Regions from separate parts of the Paenibacillus lutimineralis genome, predicted to be linked through region 2. Evidence: predicted binding sites of a transcription regulator. Region 2 holds the regulator's gene; the other holds the start of a gene.

Region 1 (10,963 bases), 960 kb from region 2:
CGCTGGATGACTTCATGGTTAGCTTCTTCGTCAGCGGTCCAAATTCGACAACTCTGCCGATTTATATCTATGGACAGGTGAAAAGGGGTATTTCCCCGGAAATTAACGCATTATGTACGATATTGATTATCGTCAGCGTGACATTGATATTCCTGGCCCAATTTATTTTGAATAAGGGTAAGGGGCAAAAGAAGCAATCTGTACTTCCTTTCTAGAGAGGTAGTTCAAAAAGCCGCTTTTGATAAGAAAACCGATCGAAGTTATTCAAGGGTGAGCGACCGCGATTCAAAGGTAGGTTTTCTTGCGATATAGAATTTCATCAGCTACGCTGATAACGAATAAATTCTATATCTAACACGAAGTAACACTGAAAGCATATTCGACATCGAATCTTGAATTCAGTCGGGCCTTCCGGTGCTCACGTACAAACTACGTACGCTGCGCTCCTCAGTCCCTAGCTTCATCCAACCTTCTCGGTGCTGAAAACCGTCTTTTTGAACCTATACTGGAAGAGGAAGTTCAAAAAGCCGCTTTTGATAAGAAAACCGATCGAAGTCATTCAAGGATGAGCGACCGCGATTCAAAGGTAGGTTTTCTTGCGATATAGAATTTCATCAGCTACGCTGATAACGAATAAATTCTATATCTAACACGAAGTAACACTGAAAGCTTATTCGACATCGAATCTTGAATTCAGCCGGGCCTAAGCAAATGCTTACGGAGTAATGTTTCCTATGGAAACATCTCAGGTACTCACGTACCAACTACGTACGCTGCGCTCCTCAGTCCCTAGCTTCACCCAACCAAACCGACTTTTTGAACCTATTTGGAAGAGGTAGTTCAGGAGTTCGCTTTTGATTACGAAGTAAGAAAACTTTTTAAATATAATAAAGTTTTATGAAAGAGAGGAGATAAAGGAATTGAAAAGAATGAAGTGGGCTGGCTTGTTGCTGGCAGTAATGATGGTAGTTGGTTTGTTGTCCGGTTGCGGATCGTCTAAGGAGACGTTGAACATCTACAGTTGGGCAGACAATTTCGATATGGACGTCATTAAGGATTTTGAGAAGCAATACAATGTCAAGGTGAAGTATGATGTGTTCGCGAACAATGAGGACCTTCTGGCCAAGATCAAGGCAGGGGGTACGGGGTATGATCTGATTCAGCCTTCCGATTACATGGTTGAGACGATGATCAAGCAGAATTTGCTCGCTCCGCTCGATATGAACAACATTCCGAACTTTGAGAATATTGCTGATGCCTATAAGAATCCAACATTTGATCCTGGAAATAAATATTCCATCGTCTATATGTCAGGCGTAACGGGTATTGCTTACAATACAAAGTACGTTAAGGATGAAATTGATAGCTGGGAAGATCTCTGGGATCCTAAATATAAAGGCAAGGTTATTCTACTCGACGATAATCGTGAGATCATCGGAATGGCATTGAAGAAAGCCGGACATTCCAATAGCTCGAAGGATGAGTCGGAGATTACTGCAGCTGTTAACGATCTGAAGACACTACTGCCAAGCGTGCTCGCTTTTGATACAGATAATATTAAGCAAAAAATGATTCAGGAAGAGGGCTGGATCGGTACTGTATGGTCCGGGGATGCTTCCTTCATTGCTAAGGACAATCCGGATATCGCCTTCGTTATTCCGAAGGAAGGTAGTACAATCTTTGCGGATAACTATGCGATTCCTAAGGATGCCAAGCATAAGGAACTGGCCGAGAAGTTCATTAACTTCATGCTTGAGCCTGAAGTAAGTGCGAAGAACTATGAATCCATCGGATACAGTGATCCGAATAAGAATGCTACTCCGTTCCATAGTGCGGAATACAATGCTGACAAGATGATTAACTTGTCTGAGGACGAATTGTCACGTACAGAGTGGCTCGGCGATGTAGGCGATAAATTGAGTCTGTACGACCGGTTCTGGACTGAACTGAAGAGCGGTCGGGAATAAATCACGGATAGATTATAAGAATAGGCCTTCCCTTAAGCAGTTGAATGCTGAGGGAGGGCCTTTTTTGAGTCTCGTTTCAGATATTTACTATAAAAAAAGTTTACATTTCTACGGCTGGAGTGGTCTTCTTCCGCTTCGCCTTGCCGCTGAACGAGAAATAGGTCCACATACGCATAATCCGTTCAATCGCGCCAGATTTGAAGTGAGAATTATACCAAATGCTTACAAGCATCTGTAAGGCATAGATCAAGAACGCCAGTGCGCAGCCTAGAATAATGCCTATTTTACCGAACCAGCCTAATCCGTAGCCATAGAAAATCGTTGTGCAGATCACAGTTTGCATCAAATAGTTGGTGAGCGACAGCTTGCCTACAGCTTCAAAATATTCAAATAACCGTGACGAGGAGAATTTGGAATAGGTAAAGGCAAAAGCCATCATGTAGCCGATGGACAACAGGCTTCCTCCAACCAGCAGTCCAGTTCCCGCACCGATCTCCTCAGGATACAGGAGGTTGTATGATTTGAACAGAAGTCCAAGCGGTAGAAAAATCAGCATATATTTGCGGTAGATTGCGCCTTTCTGTTCAGGATCGGCAAACCACTGTCTTTTCGCAGCATACATGCCAAGCAGAAATAAAGGCATATGCAGCATCGGTGCAATCATGGTTAAAACCAACATTTCTGCTGGTGATTTGCCCATTGGATCGGCGGTTGCTCGATCATGCTTGATCTCCGCATAGCTTCCTTCGGCGTAAAGCGTAACTGTATTTTTAACATATGCCTCTATGCGCTGGTTCGTTTCCTGAGTACTCTTGGCTTCTTTATTTCCCGGAAATATCCCTAATAACCCCACCAATGTGAGCAAAACACAGGACCAAATGATCAGTGTCTTGGGTTTACGGTTCATAAAAATGAGAAGCAAAACCCCAATCATACCATAATAGAGCAAAATATCTCCTTCCCACAGAAAGGTACTGTGAAGGAACCCAATAACCCCTAGCAAAGCGAATCTGCGTAGTAAAGGCAGGCCAGCCTTCCTTTTCTTTGCGTTCAGGCTTTCTTTCATTTTAATCATGCCAAATCCGAATACAAACGTAAAAATCGGCATAAAACTTCCTTCTACTAACAATTGAACGAATTTATGAGCCGTTGATTCGACGGTTGTTACATGAAATAGATGAAGCAAATCCTTCCCATGCATCCCGTACTGAAAAATCAGCATATTGGCAAGTAGAATGCCAAGGAGACTGAACCCGCGTAAACAATCGATCAAACGTATCCTTTTACTTTTCAAATTGATCACCTCGGAATCAGTCTAACAGTGGGCATTGAACCGGAAATAAAGTTCAGCTTAACATTTGTTGAACAGCCAAAAATTTGTTTAGCTCGAATTAAGATCCGTCTGGTACAATGCTGTCTGAGGTGGTTATCAGATGTATAATGCCAAGATTCTGTTGGTTGATGATGAAAAGGCGATTGTTCAATTAATTGAAATGGTGCTGCGCAAGGAGGGCTTCCGCCATATTTATACGGCGTATAACGGTAAGGAAGCTTTGGAGATCGTTAAGCGTCACATGATAGATATTATTTTGCTGGATGTCATGCTGCCCGATCAGACGGGCTTCGATTTATGTCCGCAAATTCGTAATGCTTCTGATGCCCATATTATTTATTTAACGGCTCGAACTTCGGATCTCGATGTGTTGACAGGTTTTGCGACTGGCGGGGATGACTACGTGACCAAGCCGTTTAACCCGCTGGAGATCGCCGCCCGTGTGAAGGCAAGGCTGCGTAGAGGTGTTGTAACGCCTATACCGTCTAGACTGGAGGAGAGTCGCAGCCGTTACGAATTTGGCCGATTTGTTCTCGATGAGTTTTCGGGCATGCTGCTCGTAGAAGGTCAGGAGGTCCCTTGCCCAGCTCAGGCATATCAACTGCTGTTGTTCCTGTGCAAGCATCCCGGCATCGTCTTCTCGAAGGCGCAGCTCTATGAAGAGGTATGGGGAATGGACGGACTTGGGGATGACAACACCGTAATGGTGCATATTCGCAAGATTCGTGAGCGGATCGAAAAGGATCCGGGCAATCCCGAATACCTGCTGACGGTCCGCGGCCTCGGTTACAAGCTGGTGAAGGTGAGCATATGAGGAAGATCAGAACCCGTCTTGCCCTGCATTTTACCTATCAGCTATTGCTGCAGTGGGTGTTGATTATGCTGACCATGACGATTCTATTGCTGATCTTGTTCAACTATTTAGCCAACAACGATTTGAAGCGCACCTTCTCTACAGGGGCCGTGGATGCGATCAAGTCGGAGACCTTTATTCATAATGATGAAGTGAAGATGAACCGTCGCTGGAAGAATTTATTGAACGAGCAGGGATATTGGCTTCAGGTCGTCAATGATGCAGGGCGTGTGATTTATTCCTTGAATGCACCTACGGATTTGAAGACGATATACGGGGCTACGGAGCTGCTGAATATTCAGGAGACGCGCCGGTTTGATTCCTACCGGGTGATGGCCTCGCTGGAACCGGAGACGGATGGTTCGAAATCTGTCCTATATTTATTGGGAAGACAGGATCTGGGTACGAAGCTGCTGGATGAATGGTATCAGAAGTATAACCGGAACGGGCTAGTTCGAGAGGATGCCATGGCAGGGCTGGAGCAGCAGTTGGATGGCAATGACGATTATTTGCAGGTCGTGGATAAAGACGGGGTAATACTGCAATCTATCGGGCACTCGGACAATAGTGAAATAAATAGATATCAACCCCTTGACTTGGTGTCGATTCGCTCGGAGCCAGGCATCTATCCGACGGAATTATCAGCTCAGTATGATGGCGATACAGGCTATACTTGGCTACTGCATCAAGGTAAACCAGGGCGGACTATAGAGAAACAGTCAATTTTTTATGACATTATCTTGGCACTTGTTATTTTTGGGGCCGGTGTCATGGTGGTGACGTTGGCGGTGTCGATCTGGCATGGATACCGTTACGGGCAACCGCTAACTCTGTTCGCCAGCTGGTTCGAACGGATGAGCGAGGGCAGGTACAGTGAAGCGCTGACGGAGAAGGAACGTAAGAAGGTATTCCGGCGTAACGGCAAAATCCGCATGCGGTACAGACTTTATAAAGAGGTTATCGCTGGATTTTACGAAATGGCTACCAAGCTGGATGCCTCACAGCGGGATCGTAGGCTGCTGGAACAAACTCGGGAGGAGTGGATGGTCGGCATTTCCCATGATCTGAGGACGCCGCTATCGTCGATTCAAGGTTATGGTCATCTGTTGGAGAGCGGACAATTCACCTGGAATGAAGCCGAGCTGAAAGAGATGGGCAAGGTCATCCGGGAAAAAGGCGATTTTATGCTGGAGCTGCTCCAGGATTTCTCGTTAACCTTTCAGATTAAAAACAATGCAGAACGAATGGTGCTGGAGCCGATTGAGATGAACGAGTTCGTTCGTCGTTCTGTCCTCCGGTATGTCAATGATGCTACGATTGATACGGCAATGTTCTCTTATGAGGAATATGACGATGAACTGACTATAATGGCAAATCCAAAGTGGTTCCGGCGTATGCTGGACAACATTATTACCAATGCCGTGAAGCACAATCCTGAGGGAACGGAGATCACAGTAAGCACCGGTGCTGAGGGAGATTACGCCTGGATTTGTGTATCAGACAATGGCCAGGGAATGGATGAAGATACGCGGAGCAATCTGTTCGAGCGGTATTATCGTGGCACAAGTACGGATGAGACAACCGATGGTGCAGGCCTGGGCATGAGTATCGCCCAAGCGATCGTAATTGCCCATAAAGGGCAGATTCGGGTAGAGTCGGAGCCGCAGCAGGGTGCCAAGGTGATCATGAAGTTCCCGCGGAAAATAACGAAAGAAACGGCAGATGGTTGTTCAGGAAGGGGAGAATAACGTTGCATAATCAATCGCAATGGACGGAGCTAGGGGTCTCCAGGAAGGACAAAATAATAATTTGGACATTGTTTCCGATTCTCGGGGCAGTGGCTGGCTGGTTTATTCCAGTGCTGGCCAAATGGGTAGTAGCATTACCGTGGTTTCCTTTTCAGGGGCTGTTCAAGTTGATCTCTTCTATGCACGGGGCATGGGGATCGACCGTGATGACGGTGCTTGGCTTTGTTGGCGGAGGGGTTCTTGCCATGATTGCTGTTAAGGAAAGTTTGCAGATTCGTCTCTCTGATCGGGAAGTCCGGTTGAAGATTCACGATGAGGAGCGAGTCTTCGAGAGGCAGGAGGTGTCCGCAATCTTTCTGGATCATAAGCAGTTGGTCCTCTTAGATATGAATGGTCGCGAACTTCTCCGGGAAGAAGCGGATGGGAAGCCAAAAGCTTTAGCTGAGGCGTTCATCCGGGCTGGATATGACTGGCGGGAGCGAGACCCATTTGCTCATGAATATGCGCGATGGGTAGCCGATACTCCAGGGCTGTCCCCAGGTGCAAACGCATTATTCCTAGCAAGGGAGAAAGCTATCGGTAGAGATGATAAAGAGGATGCAGAGGATTTGCGCCAGGAGCTTTCCAAGTTGGGTGTTACGGTTCGTGACGAAAAAAAGCGGCAGTATTGGCGCATGCATGGACGAAGACCCTGAGTTGATCATGCTAACGAAACTACCAATCGTTATTTGGGCATAAAGTAGCCTTTAAAAAATCTAGCGAAACAGGATATCGCTATTTGAAGAAAAAAGGTCTTTTTTAACCCCAATTAGCATGAATAACGCTCCACAGTTTCGTTAGATTTAAATAATGCGTATTTGCCTTCAATAGCGTTTCCTAGTTTCGTTAGATTAAGTCCGAAGTAGATTAAACATGTTACGGATTTCGTTCTTCCATAGGTAACTAACCCAAGCTGAATATTTTTCTCCTAGTTCTAATTATCGTCCACTATAAAAGCAACAATATGTCGTTATTTGCATGATTTATGGATGATAGGGGAAAAATTGGGATAGCTATGAAAGGAGGACGAGAAGTCCAATGACAACTAGGATCTCAAAGGTGATCGCTGCTGCTCTGGCTGTTGTGTTAATAGCTGTAATTACTATAAGCGGTCTGGAAGGCTCTGTAGCCGCATTGGCTGCTGCATCGAACAACATAACAGGTAAAACAGGCGGATCAGCGACCAAGCTGCAGGGGGCAACTGTGCGGAACTCTGACCAGGAGCCTGCTTATGTGCAGATTACCTTAAAGGGCAAGCCGCTCAAGCTGCAGGGCATACAAGGGCAACAGGATGTGCTTGTTCCGCTGGAGCTCATCGAGAGAGGATTAAAGGTAAAGGTCAAATACGATAAAGGCAGCAATCGCTACTTCTTGAGACGGGATCATGTTGTAGTCCAACTTACCCCAAAAGAGGATGGAGCCTGGGCGGTTGTAAACGGGAGTACACAAGTGCTTCCGTATGAATGGAATGAGCTGAATGGGCAGCCTTATGTATCGGTCAAGGTGCTGACGGATCATCTGGGATTTACCTCGACCTATGATGCGTCCAAGAAGACGTTGGACCTCGTTCCACATAAGCTGAACAACATCAGAGTGACTACCCGTGTGGTCGATAAATCGATCCCGGAGGCCACGATCAAAGTGGAGTACCCTCAGGTCAGTGAATTAAAGAATAAGAGCGCAGAGCGGAAAATTAACGGTATTCTGCAGAGCAAGACGGATGAATTTATCAAGCAATCGCTGCAAGAGACGAAGTCAGGTCCTCCAGTAAGTGGACACACTTATCAATTCTTAGGCAACTATACGGTAACCTTCAATCGCGATGGGCTGTTAAGCATCCTGCTGCAATACTATTCGTACACAGAAGGAGCTCATGGCAACCCTACTCGTGAAGGCTTGACCTTCCGGCTAAGTGATGGGGAGCTGTTAACGCTCGATGAGGTGCTGAAGGATAATCCGGATTATCGTAAAATTGTCGATCCGGCGATTACCAAGCAATTGGAGGCGACCGAGGGGTACTTTGGCGGTTTCAAGACGATTGGCGAGAATCCGAGCTATTATCTGAAGAACGATGGTGTCGTAATCTTCTTGCCGTTGTACGAATATTTGCCATATGTGAACGGATTCCCTGAGTTCTATTTCCCTTTCTCAGAGCTTGGAGTGAAACCGTCGAAAATCGCTAGGTAGAAGCCCATAATGACATGAAGACAATAAGAACAGCAGGTCTGGAAGTCCAGGCCTGCTGTTCTTATTGTCCTTATTAAGCGTTAGCTTTATCGATAACCTTGTCGACCAGTCCGTATTCCATAGCTTCTACAGCACTCATGAAATTGTCACGGTCAGTATCACGCTCGATTTGCTCCAGCGGCTTGCCAGTACGTTCGGAAAGAATTCGATTCAGATTGTCGCGCATTTTGAGAATGCGGCGGGCGCGGATCTCAATATCCGTCGCTTGACCTTCTGCACCACCGAGCGGCTGGTGGATCATAATCTCACTGTTCGGCAGAGCGAATCGCTTGCCTGGTGCGCCTGCATTCAGCAGGAAAGCGCCCATGGAAGCAGCTAATCCAACGCAGATTGTAGATACATCGGATTTGATGAATTGCATCGTATCGTAAATGGCCATACCGGCAGTAATCGAACCGCCAGGGCTGTTGATGTACAAGTGAATGTCTTTGCCGGGATCTTCGGCATCCAGGAATAGCATCTGTGCAATAATAGAATTCGCTACGACGTCATTGACCTGTGTACCGAGGAAAATGATGCGGTCTTTCAGCAATCTGGAATAAATGTCGTAAGCACGTTCGCCACGGTTACTCTGTTCAACAACCATTGGAATATAACTCACCGATAAACCCTCCTTATTATTAGCCCCATAGGGAATCTTTCCCTTGGTTTCAAGTCTGTTCATATATTAGTTCGATCAATTCCAGAATTGACGGAATTGATGATTTGTAATCCCATAATAACTAATTTTTTATCAAAAGTCAAAGATAGTCAAACTCAAGGTAATAAAAAAGCCCTTAACGGGTTTTGTATAAAAAATATGGCGCGCCCGCGAGGAATCGAACCTCGATCTCAGGCTCCGGAGGCCTACGTCATATCCATTGGACCACGGGCGCATGAATTTTGTGCAACAAAGATGATTATATGGCATCCGAGCATAAAATGCAAGAAAAATTCATCACTCAATAAATTTGACTATATGGAGCTGGGTTACTATTGTAGCCCTTTTTTAGAGTATCCAAATTTATCATATTGTTGTTAAATATTCAGGGTATGTAGTTTCTCCTGTGAAAAGACGATACATATCGTTATGATGAGTTCGGTGTTCTGGATAACAGTACTCCGCCAAGTAACCGACTAGCCATGAACTTCGGATATAGAGGCTATGTGAACGAAGGTAATGGTCTCTACTTCGCTCAAGCTCGTTATTACAACCCGGAGATCGGGTGGTTTGTGAGTGAGGATACGTATAAGGGGGATGTTTGGAGTCTGCAGAGTTTGAATTGGTATGTGTATGTGGAGAATAATCCTGTGAGGTATGTGGATCCTAGCGGGTATTTTCCTAATCCTTATATTGGAACTAGCAAAACATAATCTAGATGCATGTATTGAAAACGATTTAATAATTCCATAATATCAGAATACAATTAATAAACATATATCCCTGAATCTCTATATTGAATGGCAGAAAATAGAGGACTAGTGTACTAAAAATAAGATTTTTGAGATGCAAAATATAGCTATTGTCTTTGAAAGCGTTTTATGTTAATTTAAATCTATAAAAACGTTTTTGTTAAAAAGGACGATCACTAATGGCGAAAGTTACAATTAAAGATGTTGCTAGAGAGGCTGGGGTATCCATTTCCACAGTTTCCAATGCATTGAACGATGTGGATGTGCTGACTCCGGAGACGAAATCGCATGTACTCAAGGTAGCGAAGCGCATGAACTATGTGCCGAACTTAAATGGGAAGCTGCTGAAGTCAGGGAAGACGAAGATGCTAGGCTTCTTTACAACCAGCGTGTCGGGGCCGTATTTTTACATTTTGGTTGAGTCGATGGCCCGTGAATGTGAGCGTCTCGGTTATGGCTTGAACGTATTCGTTACCAAGGATAAGCAGGTCATTATGAGCAATATTCTTGGCCGGCGTGTCGATGGGGTAGTTATATACGAAGAGCTCAAAATTGATGAGAATGACATCGCTGCTATGGAGAAAGACAAGATTAAGGCGGTATTTCTGGATCGGGTCATTGAGAACGAGACGATGGGAAGCGTGATATTCGATTCCTATGTGGCTGGTTATGAGGCTGCTAAATATTTGATCAGTCTAGGACATAAGAAAATCGCTTATATATCAGGCGTTGATACGATGTATGACAGCGTACAGCGGCGAGAGGGTTATTTGGCTGCACTTCGGGACCATCAGCTGGAGACGGATGAAGATTACATTTTGCAGGGCTATTTCGAGGAAGAAGGCTCTTATAATGCGGTGAAATCATTCCTCCGTTCGCATCATGACAAAGTACCGGACGCATACCTAGCTGGGAACGACCTGAGCGCAATTGGATGTATCCGCGCCTTAAAGTCAGAGGGTTACAGAGTTCCGGAGGATGTAAGTGTCATGGGCTTTGACGATATTGAAATTGCTCAATATTTCTCGCCGCCGCTAACGACGGTAAGGAACCAGATTGCAAGGCAGGGGATGCTTGCCATCGATCACCTAGTACGATTGATTCAGAAGAAGGAGCAGGGCAAACTGCAGAAGCTATCTAGCGAGATTGTAGTGCGCGGTTCTTGTCAGGTAAAGATAAAGCGGGATGATCTTATATAGATAGACAAATATAGGGTCATTCCTATTTTTGCAGCGGTAAGGTAATTTTTTTGCAAAAATAAAAACGTTTTTATCTAATTCGCTATCAAGAAGGGGGAATCTTAAATGGAGAAATTAGCCGGAGTACCTGCTAAGAAGCCTATGGGACAAAGGATTAAGCAATTTTGTGTAGACTTCAAGAATCA
Region 2 (10,963 bases):
CATGGAAGGGTACATTCACGAAACCAAGATCCACACCGAGCCGAACGTCTGACAGACGCTGCGCCGCTTCCTTCGAATCGATGATTTCGGAATAGGATAATATTCCATATGAACGCATTATACGATCCATAATACGGATTCGCGAGTCAGAAAGCAATTTTTCCCTGGCTGCTTTTTCATGTTCAATAATTTGTACTACGACACCATACAGGTTGTCAATAATCTCAGATTCATTCTGTCCCAGCGTAATCTGATTGGAGATCTGGAACAGGTTGCCGACGGTCTCGCTGCCTTCGCCATAAATCCCGCGCACAGCCAGACCGACCTGAGTCACAGCCGACAAAATCCGCCCGATCTGACTCGTAAGAGCCAGCGCAGGCAGGTGGATCATTACGGAAGCTCTCAGCCCTGTACCGACATTCGTCGGACAACTAGTCAAGTAACCACGCTTGTCGTCAAACGCATAATCGACATGATCCTCGAAGATATCGTCGACAGCCGACGCCTTTTCCCAGGCCTCTTTGACCTGAAGTCCCGGATACAGACATTGAATCCTCAAGTGGTCCTCTTCATTCACCATGATGCTCAAGCTCTCATCATCGCTTATGAATGCCGCGCCATTTCTTGATTCAGTAACCAAGCTCGGACTAATCAGATGCTTCTCCACCAGAACCTGCTTATCCAGATCGTCCAGATCATCAAGCTCAATCGGATGGAGCTGTCCGAACGGCTGCATCCGTTCATCGCTGAGCACCTGTTCGAACTGGTTCAACACCTCCTCCGATTGCTGATTCGTAGCCAATATAGGAAAAGGACATTCAACCAGGTTGCGAGCGATCCGCACCCGGGTGCTAATTACAATATTCGATTCATTTCCGTCACGATTCATCCACTCGCTAAGCGGCTGCTCTGTAAATTGAAGATTTCCCATCGCAATTCCTCCTTACTCTGCGGAAATGTTCTTCTCGAGTTCACGGATCTGATCGCGCAGTGCCGCTGCTTCTTCGAACTGTTCATGAAGAACCCGGTATTGTAGCTCCCGGCGGAGATCATCCAGCTTACGCTTCATATGGATATGCCCTCCAACCCGTCTTGGCACCTTACCGACATGTGTCGTATTGCCATGAACTCTTCTTAATAGAGGGTCCAGACGATCATTGAAATATTTATAACAGGAGCTGCATCCGAACCGACCCAGCTTGCTGAATTGAGAATAGGTCAACCCGCATTTCTCACAGTGCAGGTTCTCCGCAGGCTTCACACCCGAGGCCTGACTAGAAGTCGCAGGACTAAAATCGAGCAGACCGGATAACAGGCTATGAATCGAGAAGCCTCCCGCCGTTCCAGGAATTAATTCTCCCTTCTCGCGGGCGCATGCTTCACAAATATGAAATTCTGTCTTCTCCCCATTCACGATTTTCGTAAAATGGAGCGTGGCAGGACGTTTACCGCATTCTTGGCATTGCATTATTGGAATCCCTCCTTAACTGGATAGACTCATTAACCTAACAAAGAAATCAACATCGCCTTCATCATTTGCGCCCGGATCTGATCGCGGTACGGCAGCTTCACCATCAGCACTTCCCGAGATATAGCCGCCTTCATTAGCGCTGCTTCCCTTCGGGTGAGGAACCGTGATTCCTCCAGTTGATAGATCAATCCCTCTGCCGCCGTCTGGCCCATCTCATCTCCGATCGTATGCTGAAGATGAGTATGCAAACTAATCGGGCCGGGGAGCTCGATACGACGGATGCGAATATAACCTCCTCCGCCCCTCTTGCTCTCCACCAGATAACCCTTCTCCAGCGTAAAGCGTGTGCTGATGACATAGTTAATCTGAGATGGAACACAGGAGAACCTGTCTGCCAGATCATTACGCTGTATCTCTACAGCGCCCTCCGGACTCTCTTGCAAAATGCTCTTAAGGTGCTTCTCGATAATATCGGAAATATTACGCATCACCCATCCTCCATTGCTCATTACTCCAACATACAGCCAATATTGGATAACCCATATACCTATTATTAACCGCACTGTTCGGTTTGAATATCAGAGGGTGCTTCCAATTTAATACCAAAGGCCTTAGAGGTAGTTCAAAAAGTCACTTTTGATAAGAAAACCAATCGAGGCCAATTCATGGATGAGCGACCGCGATTCAAAGGTAGGTTTTCTTGCGATATATAAATTTCATCAGCTACGCTGATAACTTATAAATTCTATATCTAACACGAAGTTATTCAAGAAGTGATCTCGGCATCGAATCTTTTTGAACCTCACTTTATAACAACTAGCCGTATGTTGACTTTGACTTTCTTTGACTTTGATTTTATTATAGCACAATTTTTGAATTTGCCAATGGGATGTTCATATTCTTAGACTTATAACCATCTGTTATCCCTCGAGAAAGCTCTTGCGGTAAAGATTCGGTGGTATACCGACGACCTTCTTAAAGGAGGTGCTGAAATAATGCTGTGAATCGTAGCCTGTCTTCTCAGCGATCTCATGCATTGTCAGCTTCGTCCCCACCAGCAGGCGGATTGCCATCGTCGTTCGAACATGGGTTAACATTCCAATGAAGGACTGACCTGACTCCTGCTTAAAAATACGGCTCAAATACACGGACGACACGCCAAGCTCATCCGCCACGAACTCTAAATTCAGCTCGGGATCGCTGTATCGCTGCTCGATTATTTCCCGCGCTTTTCTGACGAAATCGGACATGCGCGCTTCCCGGTTGACCATCGTCTTGGCTGCTGTATACAGCTCCGGTAAATTTACATTTCCTTCGTTCAATTGAAAACTGACAAGCACGGCCAGATCCAGATACTTCTCACAGGCTTCAGTAATTCGAGTGCCAATCGTGGTGTCTCGGCTTCCCCAGACCAATACGACGATCATCCCGGTCTGATCACGGAAATGGACGTAATCCTCGGCATCTCTCGTCTCCCCAATCAATTCTTCAATCACGTTCTCGATTGCGAACAGCAAGAGCTGCCGATCCTTCTCGGACATGAACGCCTTCCCCTTGGACTGTTCCGGCCAGCGGACGATCCCAACCATATCGGGCAGCCTCTCCGGCATTTGCAGGAAGGCCAGTTGTCCTGCAATCTCATCCTCGCTTACATCACCTTCGATCCATTCCAGGCAAAAGCGTTCCCGCAACAGCGACACATTCTTGTCAAGCTGCTTCGAGGCAATATCGAGTATTTTCTCATTGGTAGACTCTATCTCCAGCTTCCTAGAAACGCCCGCTAGCACCTCCATTAATTGTCCCGGATTAACGGGCTTCAAGATATAGTCGTCGACGCTGAGCTTGATCGCTCTCTTGGCGTAAACAAATTCATCATGCCCGGTAATAATGATTACTTTACAACCAGGAAGCTGATCGCGAAGCTCGCTGATCAATGTCAAGCCGTCCATAATCGGCATACTGAGGTCCACGATAAGGATATTAACCTGCTCCTTCAGTGCCAGTTCTAATGCTTCTTCTCCATCCTCCGCTTCCCCGACGACCTGCAGATTCAGTCTATCCCAATCTATTGAACCCCTAATTCCCTCGCGGATAATAAACTCATCATCCGCTATAATGACCTTCCACTTCTGATTCATCGCTCTACTCCTCCCGATGCATAATAGGATGACGAATCGTCACTACCGTCCCGCTCTTCCATTGACTATCAATTGATATTCCGTAAGGCTCTCCGTAGCTGAGGCGAATCCGTTCTTGCACATTCCTAAGTCCATAGCTTTTAAGAGGCCCTCCCTCTTCCTCGCCTTTCTCTTGCGGTGTAGGCTGCATGTAATCGGTCTTGCCGACCTGATCTAGCTGTGTGCGCAGTAGGCTCAGTTTATCCTCAGTCATACCGTTACCGTCATCTTCAATCCTAATGACAACCATTCCTTCCTCAGCGGTTGCACGGATTGATATGAAGCCTGGCCCACGCCGCTCCTTAATGCCGTGATAGATGGCATTCTCCACGACGGGCTGCAGGATCAACTTGATTACGAACAGATTCATTAATTCCGGCTCAATATCGATACTGTAGTTCAGCTTGTCTTTATAACGAGTCTTCTGAATCATCAGATAACTACGGATATGTTCAAATTCATCGGCAAGCGGAATAATCTCTTTCCCCCGACTGAGTCCGATCCGAAATAGACGCGATAAGGATTCAACCACTTCTGTTGCCTCATAAGCCCCGTCTTTTCTGGCCAGCCACTGGATCGTATCCAGCGTATTATAGAGAAAATGAGGTTGGATATGAGCCTGCAGACTACGCAGCTCCGCCTCCCGCTTCAAGCGCTGCTCCTCATTAACCTGCCTTAACAGGCGCTTGATCTGCGCAAGCATCTGGTTGAAGCTATTGCCAAGCATGCCGATTTCATCACGGCGTTTGCCGTTATAACGAATGCTCATATTGCCGTTCTCAACTTTATGCATGAACGACGACAGTTGGATAATCGGACGGGAGATCGAGTAGGACAAATAATAGGATGCTGCGATTCCCAGCAAGCTAACGAGAAATACAAAAGAGACGATATACAGATTAATCTCATTGATCCCCTGGATTCTATCCTGCATCGGAAAGACACCGACTGTCGTCCAGCCCGTAAAGGATGATTTTTGATAGATATACTGTATCGGCTTGCCATCTACCTTTTCCGCAAAATCTCCCGCATTGTCCGTTAAGATTCGTTCCCGATCAAGCTGGTCAACGATGGAGTTTTTAGGGGCATAGAGTGCGTCTCCCTTGTCATCCATCACGATAAGATACCCCGACTTGCCGAGTCTGACATCGCGGACCACCTCGGCGATCAGCCGCGATTTGAAATCGATCAGCACGACGCCCTGCACGGCCTGGGTCTCCGGATCAAGCACTGCACGAACGAAGGAGACGACCTCCTCATCCTTGTAATTAGCGTGGCTCGTTACATTTCTTTTGACCGGATGTCCGACGAGTTTGAAGATCCCCTTCGCCTTAACGGCATCCTGATACCAGTTCTCTTCCGTCAAGTTCCGGCTGGTGCGTGCATACATCTCGTTGCTTAAATACTCCCCCTTATGGTTAACGACCATAATCCCAGCGATCTCGGAGTGAAGTGTCGTGAAGCCCTGGAGGAATTTCAGCGTCTTATAGCGCTCCTGTTCCCCTGGAAAAGCCGAGGCGCCTTCAGCAAAGAACTTCCCTATCTCCGGATTAAAGGAAATCAGATATGATACATTCTGCATATTGCTAGCATGATAATCGAGAGATTTATTCACATTGCCAATCAACTGGGATGTCTGCCCGTTGACTTGCTCTTCGATGGTGTAGCTGGTAGCCCATGAAATTAACAGTCCAAGGCAGAGAGCCGGAAAAATGCTAATTAGCAAAATATGCAGGATCAGTTTGTCGCGAATCGACCAGTTATCGAATTGCAGCCATTTGGTTCGCATGCTTGTTCCCCCCAATCCCAAACGAAGATGCAGCGGTTATTTAGCATAGAAATGTTCGACATTGGATTTGGTTACAACGGATATTCCGGTATCCACATAGGTCGGGAGTGGAGGAACCTGAGCCTGCTGCCAATCTCCAACCGGCTCGACCAATGAATTATTCAGATGGAACAGCTGCATTAATGCCCAGTAACCCATGTTCCAGGTGCCCTGAGCCATCGTCGCAGATATAACGCCTTTCTTGATCAAATCCAGCGTCCCTTTATTGGTATCAAAGCTAATAACCTGGATATCGCTGCGATTGTTATTTATCAGCGCATTGCCTACGCCAATCCCTCCAACGGCTTCCGTGACGAAGATTCCCTTCAGGTCTGGATATCTCAGCAACAGTTCCTCTGTCCTGTTCTCGGAGACGACCTGATCCCCCTTGTCCTCAACGATCTCTACGACCTTAAGATGGGGATGCTGGTCCTTGAGCGTCTCGGTGAACCCGGTGACGCGTTGTTGTTGATTCAATTGATTCTGTTGAGTAAGGATGGCTACGGTCCCCGACTCTCCAATCAGCTCATCCATCTTATGGGCTGCCACGACCCCTGCATTATAGTTATCCGTACTCAAAAAAGAGTATGCCTTGCTATTAGGGACATTGGAATCGAACAGCACAACCGGTATACCTGAAGAAACTGCTTTATCGATGACGTTAATCAGCGCCTCGGAGTTAATGGCCGAGACGGCAATTCCAGCAGGTTTTTTGGCAATGACCTGTTCAAGCACGGTGACTTCCTCATGCTCGTCATATTGAGTGGCTCCGCGGTATTCCACGGTTACGCCCAACGCCTCTGCCGCATCCTCGAAGCCCTTCAGCGTATTTTTCCAATACTCGTTGCCAGCGAGGTAGTTCACCATCACATACTTCTCATCCGATTCTCCCCGAAGTCCAACGGCCGATTCCATCGGATCGGCTGCTCCGCGGGTATAAGCCGAGTACAAATAGATCAAGAAAAGACTGATCAGAACAAAATATAGAATAACTAGTTTCTTCACTACTTCCCCCTCCGGTGCTATCAAGGTAGTCGGTTCACCAGCTGGCTTGACCCCTTTCAATTATACTTCGTTCCACCTGAAATAAAGCGCTCTCTTTTTATGAGAAGAGAAAAACCGTACCCTCAATCAGGTCAATGATCGCGGTACGGTGATAACTCTATTTTGCTTCGGTTATGCCGCTGTTTTATTTTTATTGTAAATATCGAAGGCTACGGCCAGCAGCAGAACAAGCCCCTTAATTCCTTGTTGATAATCGATACCAAGCCCGATTAGAGACATCCCGTTGTTCATCACGCCCATGACGAGGCCACCGATCATCGCACCAATCACGGTACCGACACCGCCCGATGCCGAAGCCCCGCCGATAAAGCAGGCCGCAATCGCATCAAGCTCGAAATTGACGCCCGCCTTAGGAGTAGCCGCATTCAAGCGCGCGGTAAAGATCAGCCCCGCAAGAGCTGCCATAACGCCCATATTGACGAATACCCAGAAGGTCATCTTCTTCGTCTTTACGCCTGACAGTCTAGCCGCCTTCTCATTGCCACCAACGGCATAAATATGGCGTCCCATAACCGTCTTACGCATAACGAAGGTGTATAACACAACCAAGGCGAACAGGATAACAAGTACATTCGGAATTCCGTTATACGCGGATAATACGAAGGTGAATAAATTTATAATGATAACTATAAAAGCTACTTTAGCAATAAATAAAGGTAGTGACAGCACTTCAAATTGGTAGCGTGACTGAGTAATCCGACCTCTCCACTCCATAAAAATATACAATAGCGACAGCACGGCGCCTAGCAGCAGGGTCAGCATATGAACATTCCAATTGCCGGGAATATCCGGAATGAAGCCCGAGCTAATGCTGCGGAACCCGCCCGGGAATGGACCGATGGATTGACCGCCAAGCACTAGCATCGTAAGACCGCGGAACAGCAACATCCCTGCCAGTGTGACAATAAAGGACGGAATCCCGACCGCGGCAACCCAGAAGCCCTGCCATGCACCGATCAGTGCTCCCATCAACAAGCATAACAGCATGGCGAGCGGGAAGGGCATGTGGTAATTGACCATCATGACGGCCGCCATAGCCCCAATGAACGCTGCGATCGAGCCAACGGACAGGTCGATATGCCCCGTGATAATCACCAACAGCATGCCGATAACTAGAATCAGGATATAGCTGTTCTGCAGTACCAGGTTCGTAATATTCAGAGGCTTAAGCAAAGTACCGTCCGACAAAATTTGAAATAGTCCCATAATTAGTACAAGGACCAGGAACATTCCATATTGTCGTACATTGTTGCGCAGCAGTTTAGTTATGGTGCTCATCTTGGATCTTCCCCCTACTCTTGGTCATCAATCTCATCAATGCTTCCTGCGTTGCATTCTCTCTTCGCATCTCCCCGGTAAATCTTCCTTCGCTCATCACATAGATTCGGTCACACATACCGAGCAGCTCTGGCAATTCGGAGGATATCATCAGGATGCCTTTGCCGGAATCGGCAAGCTCATTGATAATCGAATAAATCTCATATTTCGCGCCTACATCAATCCCTCGCGTAGGCTCATCTAGGATCAGCAGGTCTGGCCCCGAGAATATCCATTTGCTAAGTACTACCTTCTGCTGATTGCCCCCGCTCAAATTGCCGGTCTTCTGTAGAATGCTCGGTGCCTTAATGTTCAGTTTCTTGCGAAAATCCTCAGCTACGATGATTTCCTGGTTATCATTAATAACAAACCATTTCGATATCTTGTTCATCGCCGCGAGTGTCGTATTGCGCTTGATATCTTCATTCAGAATCAGGCCGTATTCCTTGCGGTCCTCTGTCACATAGGCAATGCCTTCCTTGATGGCTTGGGTAATACTCTTCAAGTGAAGCTGCTTCCCGTCTTTACGGATCTCGCCACTAATGCGTCGTCCATACGATTGTCCGAACAGGCTCATCGCTAGTTCCGTTCGCCCCGAGCCCATCAGACCGGCAATACCCACGATCTCACCGCGGCACACTTCAAAGCTGCAGTTATCGATCACTTTGCGATTCGCAAGTACGGGATGGTATACGTTCCAATTTTTCACCTCAAAAAATAGATCGCCCAGCTTCGGAGTATGCTCCGGATAACGATTCGTCAGCTCGCGCCCAACCATTCCTTTGATAATCCGATCCTCTGTCACGTTGTCCTTCTTCATATCCAATGTCTCTATCGATTTGCCGTCCCTCAGAATCGTGATCGAGTCAGCGACCCTCGTAATTTCATTGAGTTTATGAGAGATCAGTACCGAGGTAATTCCCTGCTTTTTGAATTCCAGCAGCAGATTCAACAGATTCTCGCTGTCATCCTCATTCAGCGCTGCTGTCGGCTCATCCAGGATGAGCAGCTTCACCTGCTTGGAGATGGCCTTGGCGATCTCCACCAGTTGTTGTTTCCCAACACCGATCTCCGCGATTGGCGTATTCGGCGACTCATTCAGACCAACAAGCTGCAGCAGTTCTCTCGTCCGGACGATCGTTTCGTTCCAATTGATGATTCCTCTTCTTGTCTGCTCATTTCCAATAAATATATTTTCTGCAATCGTTAATTGAGGAACTAACGCCAACTCCTGATGGATGATGACGATCCCTTTATTCTCACTCTGCTTAATATCCTTGAATTCGCACACTTCATCTTTGAATAGGATGTCACCCTCATAAGTGCCATGTGGATATACACCGCTCAATACCTTCATCAGCGTCGACTTGCCGGCGCCATTCTCACCGATCAGCGCGTGTATCTCACCCTCTTGCACACGAAGGTTCACATTCTCGAGAGCTTTAACACCGGGGAAGGTCTTTGTAATCTTCCTCATTTCCAAAATTGCTGTCGTCAATGATGCTGCACCCCGCTTTCGGAAATATCGTCATAAATGATTTAGCGACAGCCATGAAGAGGCCGCCACTAAATCATTGAAGAATTATAATGTAAGTTCAAAAAGGCCGGTTTCTAGCACCGAGAAGGTTGGATGAAGCTAGGGTCTGAGGAGCGGAGCGTACGTAGTTTGTACGTGAGCACCTGAGATGTTTCCGGAGGAAACATACTTCGTAAGCATGCGCTTGACCCGGCTGAATTCAAGATTCGATGCCGATCTCACTTCCTGATTCACCTCGTGATCAAAAGTGGACTTTTTGAATTACCTTACTACTTTAGTTGATCTTCGGTGTAGTAGCCCGAATCAACCAAAATCTTCTTATAGTTGTCTTTGTCTACAATAACCGGTTCCAATAGATAGGAAGGAACAACCTTCTCGCCATTGTCATACGTCGTTGTATCGTTGACTTCTGCCTCTTCACCCTTCATGATGCTTTGTACCATTGTGACGACCTTCTTCGCTAAAGCGCGTGTATCCTTAAAGACAGTCGACGTCTGCTCGCCAGCGATAATCGATTTTACAGAGGCAAGCTCTGCGTCTTGACCAGTCAGAATCGGCATTGGCTTATTCGCCGAACCATAGCCTACACCCTTCAGGGAAGAGATAACCCCAATGCTGATCGCATCATTCGGTGCCAGAACAGCATCTACCGTAGCATCTGCATAGTTGGCGCTCAGCAGGTTATCCATCCGTGCTTGGGCTGTAGCACCATCCCAACGCATTGTGGCAATTTTATCCATTGAGGTCTGGCCGCTGCGAACAACAAGCTTGCCACTATCAATATAAGGCTGCAGCACGGACATCGCTCCATCGTAGAAGAAGTAAGCATTGTTATCGTCCGGTGAGCCCCCAAACAACTCGATGTTGAACGGACCTTTGTCATCCTTAAGACCCAGTTTGTCTACAATATAGTTCGCTTGCAGCTCGCCTACTTTAAAATTGTCGAATGTAGCGTAGAAGCTTACATGCTTGCTCTTCTTGATCAGCCGGTCATAAGCAATGACATCGATATTTGCCTCTGATGCTTTATCCAATACATCGGTCAATGATTCTCCATCGATCGGAGCAATAACAATGACCTTAACACCCTTGGTAATCATGTTCTCGATTTGGGAGACCTGATTCTCAACAACGTCCTCTGCATACTGCAAATCGACGCCATAGCCGATGTCCTCGAATTCCTTTTTCATGTTGGCGCCATCGCTTACCCAGCGCTCCAATGTCTTGGACGGCATCGCAATCCCGATCGTCCCGTTCTTTCCGCCGCTGCTCTTCCCCTCCCCACTGTTCCCGCACGCTGCCAGAACCATAATTAAAGCGGTTACAACCAACAACGATAGTCCCTTTCTCATCAATTGATACGCCCCTTTTCCATCGCTATTTGTATTCCTATCTCTATCATAAGGAAAGCTGCCGCGCAGGTCTTTTGACGTATTCAACTTGTTTTTATAAAAATTCAAAGTAAAGCAGGATCGGGGTGAGGTTCAGTCGGTAATGGAAAGCCGTAGTAACAGGATGTAAGATCTCATAGGTAAATCAGGGTAAGAAAGACGTAAAAAGTTCGAGGA

What was found. Region 2 encodes CtsR, which represses protease genes until heat stress. Its sites were predicted from a motif close to ATGGTCAATAAAGGTCAAACA; they were not measured.
Region 1: a site for CtsR is predicted at 8,924-8,944, ahead of clpP (ATP-dependent Clp endopeptidase proteolytic subunit ClpP). Genes of this name have one in related genera too.

The regions. Positions count from the first base shown of each region.
Region 1 is NZ_CP034346.1:205,334-216,296, forward strand. It holds gene EI981_RS00970 (ABC transporter permease) at 1-215, shown strand, start outside; gene EI981_RS00975 (ABC transporter substrate-binding protein) at 930-1,967, shown strand; gene EI981_RS00980 (DUF418 domain-containing protein) at 2,068-3,270, opposite strand; gene EI981_RS00985 (response regulator transcription factor) at 3,401-4,114, shown strand; gene EI981_RS00990 (HAMP domain-containing sensor histidine kinase) at 4,111-5,901, shown strand; gene EI981_RS00995 (YqeB family protein) at 5,904-6,596, shown strand; gene EI981_RS29330 (PdaC/SigV domain-containing protein) at 6,979-8,127, shown strand; gene clpP (ATP-dependent Clp endopeptidase proteolytic subunit ClpP) at 8,201-8,788, opposite strand; tRNA gene EI981_RS01010 (tRNA-Arg) at 8,988-9,062, opposite strand; gene EI981_RS30165 (RHS repeat-associated core domain-containing protein) at 9,310-9,540, shown strand; gene EI981_RS01020 (LacI family DNA-binding transcriptional regulator) at 9,759-10,778, shown strand; gene EI981_RS01025 (ABC transporter permease) at 10,884-10,963, shown strand, end outside.
Region 2 is NZ_CP034346.1:5,740,122-5,751,084, forward strand. It holds gene EI981_RS25665 (protein-arginine kinase McsB) at 1-931, opposite strand, end outside; gene EI981_RS25670 (protein-arginine kinase activator protein McsA) at 944-1,468, opposite strand; gene EI981_RS25675 (CtsR family transcriptional regulator) at 1,501-1,959, opposite strand; gene EI981_RS25680 (response regulator transcription factor) at 2,392-3,609, opposite strand; gene EI981_RS25685 (cache domain-containing sensor histidine kinase) at 3,614-5,437, opposite strand; gene EI981_RS25690 (substrate-binding domain-containing protein) at 5,474-6,481, opposite strand; gene mmsB (multiple monosaccharide ABC transporter permease) at 6,653-7,819, opposite strand; gene mmsA (multiple monosaccharide ABC transporter ATP-binding protein) at 7,803-9,356, opposite strand; gene chvE (multiple monosaccharide ABC transporter substrate-binding protein) at 9,665-10,747, opposite strand.